Regions from separate parts of the Bacillus songklensis genome, predicted to be linked through region 1. Evidence: riboswitches for the same ligand, from Rfam matches in the RefSeq annotation. Region 1 holds a riboswitch; the other holds the start of a gene.
The links. A riboswitch is a leader RNA that binds a small molecule or an ion and turns the genes downstream of it on or off. The one in region 1 is predicted to bind ZMP and ZTP.

Region 2: linked by a shared signal. The riboswitch ahead of ACFOU2_RS11690 (APC family permease) and the one ahead of ACFOU2_RS19610 (phosphoglycerate dehydrogenase) in region 1 are both predicted to bind ZMP and ZTP.

The regions. Positions count from the first base shown of each region.
Region 1 is NZ_JBHRZT010000072.1:158,105-161,784, reverse strand. It holds gene ACFOU2_RS19620 (DUF3298 and DUF4163 domain-containing protein) at 1-489, opposite strand, end outside; gene ACFOU2_RS19615 (hypothetical protein) at 546-671, shown strand; gene ACFOU2_RS19610 (phosphoglycerate dehydrogenase) at 812-2,011, opposite strand; ZMP/ZTP riboswitch at 2,188-2,266, opposite strand; gene ACFOU2_RS19605 (SDR family NAD(P)-dependent oxidoreductase) at 2,432-3,172, opposite strand; gene ACFOU2_RS19600 (LysR family transcriptional regulator) at 3,297-3,680, shown strand, end outside.
Region 2 is NZ_JBHRZT010000052.1:83,493-87,172, reverse strand. It holds gene ACFOU2_RS11690 (APC family permease) at 1-1,393, opposite strand, end outside; ZMP/ZTP riboswitch at 1,452-1,531, opposite strand; partial or broken gene ACFOU2_RS11685 (response regulator) at 1,859-2,047, shown strand; gene ACFOU2_RS11680 (S1C family serine protease) at 2,291-2,779, shown strand; partial or broken gene ACFOU2_RS11675 (glycosyltransferase) at 2,792-3,277, shown strand; gene ACFOU2_RS11670 (M50 family metallopeptidase) at 3,411-3,680, shown strand, end outside.

The sequences.
Region 1 (3,680 bases):
AAGAGCTTTATCCGCAATATAAAAGTCTTGATTAGGCCGAATGACTGTGAAGCCGTTGAGAAGTCGGATATCACGCTGCTTGATTTGCATATGAATTAAGGTTGAGAGTCTATTAACGTAATCACTTCCAGGCTTAAACAAGTCTTTAAGTTCACAAAACTTCCCTTTTTGCAGGTCAAACGTTAATGACTTGATATATGTCATTCCATGGGCGGCATGGTAATGATAAGTATAATTGGAGAGTGATAAGCTCAGAACTTGACGTTGATTGTTTTTAATTTCATACGATCCAATCATTTCTTCCACCGTTGTGGGCATATTCCCGACTTGTTGATTGATGAGCTGCTGTGTTTGATGGACAATTCTCCGATTTATTGACCTTTCCAATTCTTGATGTTCCATCCCGATTACTTGGGGATAAAAGACTGTTTTATCCGTCCCGCTGCTGATTTTAACGGTTTTAATGTTAACAGGAAACGAAATGGGCATATTTATCCACCCTCTACTATTTTTTCAATCATTGTATTCCCGGGATAAATTAATGTGTGCAAAAGGTAGAAGTAAAGCAGCATGGTACCATCACGATGATTAGTGATCTTATGACAGGGCAAAACAGTGAATTAGAAGGCTGTTATAAATTAATATCTGTGGAAAATGAATTCGGAGCTTAATTAATCGAAAATTATTTCAATCACTATCATTAAAAAGCCGAGGAACATAACAATTCCCCGGCTTTGTATAATACAATTTAAAATCGAATCCTGCCGCTTTATAGCAAGATGATACTGTTCAACTAATTTCACCTATTCAATTAAATAATACGAGCTGTAACGATGCCTTCGATTTGGCTGATTTTTTCCTCCAAACCAGGAATGATATCGCCGTTTACTTTATTGTCAATGTCAATCATCGTATACGCGTATCCCCCTCGGCTTCTGTTCACCATGTCGGCGATGTTCAAATGATAGCTTGATATAGCCGATGTGATCTGCCCAACCATGTTTGGAACGTTTTGGTGGAAAACGGCCACACGTCGCTTTCCTGTATAAGGAAGGGAAGCATTCGGGAAATTCACTGAGTTTTTGATGTTTCCAGTTTCTAAAAAGTCTTTCACCTGGCGAGCCGCCATAATGGCACAGTTTTCCTCTGACTCTTTTGTGGAGGCACCAAGATGCGGGATTGAAACGGTATTTTTCATTTTCAATACATTTTCATTCGGGAAGTCTGTAATATACTTACCGACTATTCCATCTTCAAGTGCCACTGCCATATCTATTTCATTCACAAGCTCACCGCGTGAGAAATTCAAAATATGAACGCCCGGCTTCATGATGCTAAATGTTTCTTGGTTAAACATTCCTCTCGTGTCATCGGTTAACGGGACGTGTACAGTAATATAATCTGATTCAGCAAACAACTGTTCAATCGTCATAGCGCGCTGTACATTGCGGGACAAGTTCCAAGCTGTATCGACAGAGATGAACGGGTCAAACCCGATCACGTCCATATCTAAATCAAGCGCATCATTCGCTACAAGCGCACCGATCGCACCTAAACCGATTACCCCCAGAGTTTTTCCTTTAATTTCTTTTCCAACAAATTGCTTCTTTCCCGCTTCTACAAGCTTTGGAATTTGTTCGCCTTCACCTTCTAACGTCTTTGTCCAGGCCACACCGTCAAAAAGGTTACGGGATGAAGCCATTAATGTGGTAAGAACCATTTCTTTTACAGCATTCGCATTAGCACCTGGAGTATTAAACACAACAATTCCTTGCTCTGTACATTTATCGACCGGAATATTATTGACACCCGCCCCGGCCCGGGCGATTGCTTTTAAATTATTGCCGAATTCCATTGTATGCATGTTAAAGCTGCGAACAACAATGGCATCAGGATTTTCACTATCATTGTCGATTGTAAAGTTATCCTTATTGAATACATTCAGCCCGCTTTCTGCAATATTATTTAACGTTTTGATTGTTTTCACTTTGTCTAAAATGATTGTGCTCATATTGTTCTCTCCTCTTTTTAGTTATGATCATTTTCAAATTCCTAAATTTAAAAGATGTTAAGCAAGGGAACTTGCCATCATTCAAATTTTGTAAAAACCTGTCTTTACTACAATAATAAAAGCAGTATGGGCTATCCCTCCTAATAAACAGAAAGAGGTAAGGGATATACTTCCCTTACCTCTGCCCAGGCGAACGGCTGCGACACTATGTGCTCCCTCACGGTTATCCGCGTTTCGCCAGTTACACATAGCCTTTTCATTTATTTTATATTATCAAATATTTCAGCAATCTTCAACCTCCATTTAAAGGTTATTCCATTTCAGTTCCTTTGGCTGAAGTATATAGTAGAATTTTCCTTTACTTATGGCAAGGTTCACCAATCATTTAATGGTAAATTAGTAAAAGGCTGTTACTACGTTTTAAAGAGTCTGTCCATTGTCTACTATAAATGTTTGTCCTGTTATGGAACTTTGAGTCATTTGAAAAATAATGGATTCCGCAATATCATTAGGTGTTGATATCCTCTTAAGAGGTATGTTGCCGGCAAGCTTATACATTTTCTCTTCATTACCAGCCCACCATCTTGTATCCACAGCCCCAGGTGCAATTGCATTAACTCTAATTTCCGGTGCTAAAGCAATCGCCAATGACCTTGTCATTGCATGTATGGCTGACTTGGTTGCAGCATATGGAATAGATGAACCTATTCCTGTCACTCCTGCAACGCTGCCCATGTTTATAATAACCCCTGATTCTTGTTGTTTCATGTAAGGAACGACTGCCTTTACACAATGAAACATACCTTTTACATTCACATCAAAAAGTTCGTTCCATATTCTATCTGTTACTGAGTTTAAATCGCCCATAGAGATTTGGGCGGTAATACTGGCATTGTTGACTAATCCATCGACTGTTCCATATAATTCAATCGTTTTAGATACCATTTTTATTACTTCTTCTTCCTTTGCAACGTCGGCTTTAAAAGAAAATGCTGCACCTCCTTGTTCTTTAATTTGTCTTACAACATCCTCTGCGTCATTTGCGGATTTATTATAATTTATAACGACTTTTGCACCTTCACTTGCTAATTTTAATGCCGTTGCTTTTCCTACTCCTGTTCCAGCACCAGTTATGATTATTGACTTATTAGCTAGTTCCATTTTTAATCACCCTTCCTTGCTTTATTTACTATTTTGATTATATTTTGAGGGATTAGAGCTGTATAATAGTTAGAAATTAGCGTGGTATCATTTTAAATGATATCAGAGGAGGCTATTGAACCTTATGGAGTCTCATGATTTATTCATCTTTAAACATGTTGCTGTATTGCGTTCTATCTCTAAAACTGCTGAGAAACTAGGATATGTACAACCAAATATCAGTCAAAGAATTAAAAATTTAGAGGAAGAATTAGGAGTTAGATTATTTAAGCGAAATAATAGAGGAGTAACGTTGACTCGCGATGGGGAAATTTTACTCGATTATGCTAACCGGATTCTCCAGTTAATGGATGAAGCAAAAATAAAAATCAATCCCGATAAATGGCAGGAACGTCTAGTAATTGGTGCCACACAAACGATCTCTGCCCTAAAGGTCCCTAGAATATTGTCATCTTTCCTTAGTGTTCATCATCAAATTAATGTGAAAGTGAGAACAGATACAACTAGT
Region 2 (3,680 bases), on a different contig from region 1:
CAATCAACCAAATTCCTGAAAAAAATTGTTGTTTAAATCCACGCCAGTTGTTCTTTGCCTGATAATAAAAATATAATGGCAACCCAATAATCATAATGAATAATACTTCTCCTGTCAGCGGCCAACGAGCCCAATATAAAGTAAGAGATGCAAAAATAAATCCGCAAGGCGCAATGAAAGATGCCCCTTTAAGATAGAACGGCCGGTGGAAATGTTCAGCAGTACGCCGCAACGTCATGAGTGCGACAGGTCCCATTATATAAGAAATCAATGTTGCCACAGAAATAATTTCAGCCAGTACCCCCCAACCCCGAAACAAAAACAAAAAGAGAAAGCATATGCCTAAATTCAAAAACATCGCCGCACGCGGAACGCCATAAACAGGGTGGACAGTTCCGAAAACAGGAGGCAAATATCCGTTCTTTTGCATTCCATAAATCATCCGTGCTGTGGTGGCGGTATAAGTCGTTCCTGTACCGGACGGGGAAACAAATGCATCCGCATACAGCAAAATTGCCAGCCAATTGAAAGCAAGTGCAATCGCCAAATCGGCGAATGGAGAATTAAAGTTAAGGTGACTCCATCCTTTTACAAGCAGGAACGGGTCTACTGCACCAATAAAAGCAATTTGCAAAAGAACATATATGACAGTTGCGATGAGAATAGAACCAATGACTGCAATTGGAATAGAACGGTTTGGTGTTTTGGCTTCACCGGCCATATTTACCGGACTTTGAAATCCGTTAAAAGCAAAGACAATTCCAGAGGTTGCGACAGCCGTTAATACACTTGCCCAACCGTATGGAGCCACACCGTTTGTGCTTGTAAAATTCTCTCCGTGGAAACCTGCAAATAGTAAAGCGCCGGCTGCGATGCCTGGAATAATAAGCTTAAATACTGTAATGGATGAATTGGCTTTTGCAAAAAGATTAACAGTCCAATAATTTAAGAAAAAATATACTAGAAGCAGCATAGATGCGATAAGTAAACCTTTGAATGTCAATACATTATTTTTTACGAGTGAATGTGTCCAATTTGCCCATTCCCAAGGCCATGTACTCATATATTGAACGGAAGCGATCGCTTCAACAGGAATAGTGGAAGCGATCGCGATCCAGTTTGCCCACGCTGCCAGAAATCCAACAAATGAGCCGTGTGAATATTGAGGATACTTTACCATTCCTCCGGCTTCTGGAAACATGGTGCCAAGCTCTGCATAAGACAAAGCAATCAATAAGATAACCGCCATACCGATAATCCAAGAAAAGATAGCTGCCGGGCCGGCAATTTGTGCAGCTTTCCAGGCTCCAAATAACCATCCTGAGCCAATGATGGAACCAAGACCAGTCATAGTTAGGGCAAAAGTTCCCATTTTTCTCTGCATATTATTCATGCATATCTACTCCTTTTTTTAAAATTAGGAAAATAAAAAGCACTTGATTAAAAAATCAAGTGCTTGCCCAGGCGCGCGGCTCATGAACCTATATGCTCCCTCATGGTACTCCATGTTGCGCCAGTTACATATAGGATTAATATTTGTGTGATATATCATTTGTTAGTATATAATATTATTTCGCAATTAACAATATTTTATGAAAAATAACATGATTTTACTTGTGAAATCTAAAAAGTGTTATTTAAAAAATGTTTGCATTCAACCAATCGTTATATTGAAATAAATGAAACATAATGCCAAGAAGATGTGTTTGATATTCATGCAGAAGTAAATCACACCTCTGCTTTTTCTTATTTCTCAATGTATGAATAAAAAACTTGTTATTCCCTGATTGATTTTCACCGTTTTTTCATTTTTGAAGATTAAAGTAACAAAGGTACAGGCATGTATATACCGCACGATGACGTGTTAATTCTGGATTGGATGATGCCCAACGGAGACGGAGTGGAAGTATGCCGGCGCTTGCGCAAAGAGGGGTATTCGGGAGCGATTCTTATGTTGACAGCAAAAGATGCCGTTGAAGACCGTATAGAAGGGTTGGATTCGGGAGCGGATGATTATCTCGTCAAACCGTTTGAAATTGATGAGCTGCGTCCACCCCCGGAGCGTCATGAAATTCATCTCATGATAGCCGGCCGTCCAATTTTCTACAAAGGTCAATTCATCGGAATGCTTTATATCGGAAAAGATATTTCATTTGCTTATCGACTATTCAAGTTGCTTCTGATGATTCTGGTGGGATTAGCCGTTCTATTTTTCGGGGTGCCCTGTTTATTAGTTATTTGATGTCGAAAAAGGCGATGATTCCCATTACCCGGGCATTTGCCAGACAACGTGAAATTTGATTTTCGGCCTCCCGTGGAAAAAGCGATTCAATCGGTTGGATCGCTGGCCGCATCGAAGCAAATTAATCTAAAAAGAATTGACGCACAAATCGTCGGTGCCGACCCGTTAACAGACTTAGCTGTATTAAAAATAGATAGCCAGTATGTGACACCGATTGTAGAAGACCTATTACAATACGGCGAAGTAAAAAGACCGTACCTTGGTGTAGGGCTGCAAAATATTAGCGACTTGTCCCAATACATTCAGCAAGGACAGTTAAGTCTGCCCGAGGATCTAACAGAAGGAGTGATCATTACAACTGTAGAGCCATCTTCACCTGCAGCAGAGGCCGGACTTCAAGTAAAGGATGTAATTATATCTATCAATGGCACTAAAGTAAGCACTGTCGGCGAATTAAGAAAATATCTTTATACTCAGACAAAAATCGGAGACGAAATTAAAATGGGACTTTATCGCAACGGGATTTGGAGGGTCTGACCCTGCTTTGCACGCTTGATTGACCGCAAGGTGTGCGGTCAATTAGTGAACATGAAGGAAAGAAGCCGCTTTGTCCGCGGGCTTGTCAGCTGGGTGGGGTTTAAACAAACCGCCATTGAATACGAGCGGGACGAACGCCTGGCGGGAGAGACGAAGTATCCGCTCAAGAAGATGCTCCATTTCTCGATGGATGGGATTACTTCTTTCTCCTATAAGCCGTTAAAAATGGCGAGTCTCTTAGGCGTCCTTCTTTCATTTGCAAGTGTAATCTGGATGTTCGTTGTTTTGTACCTGAAACTATTTACCGACTCGACCGTCACCGGCTGGTCTTCCCTTCTAATGACTATGCTTTTCTTTAATGGGGTGGTTCTCATTATGCTGGGAGTGATCGGTGAGTATATCGGAAGAATTTATGATGAAGCAAAGGGTCGTCCGTTATATATTCTTCAGGACAGCCATAGGGTCGAACGAGAGAGTGAAAAGGTATCTCGTTATGTCCAATATCTTTTAGCGCAGGTTTGTTCTTATGCAGCCGGCATGGTGAACAGCTATGTAAGGAACAAGTTAGTAGACACATTTAAATTAGCTCTTAAAAAATGTATAATGTAAAAAACTCAAAGGAGAATAAACAGTGGAAAGTATTACGCTCATATATGTATATATGGCTATAGCATTGGTTATCAGCCGGATACCTGTTCTAGGAGTTTATATTGCCCTTTGCAACACGCTGCTTCACGAGGTGTTTCATGTAATTTGTGCGGCTTGTTTAAGCGGAAGGATAGCACACAAAATTTCATTACACAGTGATGCTTCAGGGCTAGCGATAACAAGGATCAATTCTCGGTTTGCGAGAGTGCTGGTATTTTATGCTGGTTATACAGGCTCTTCATTAACGGCGATA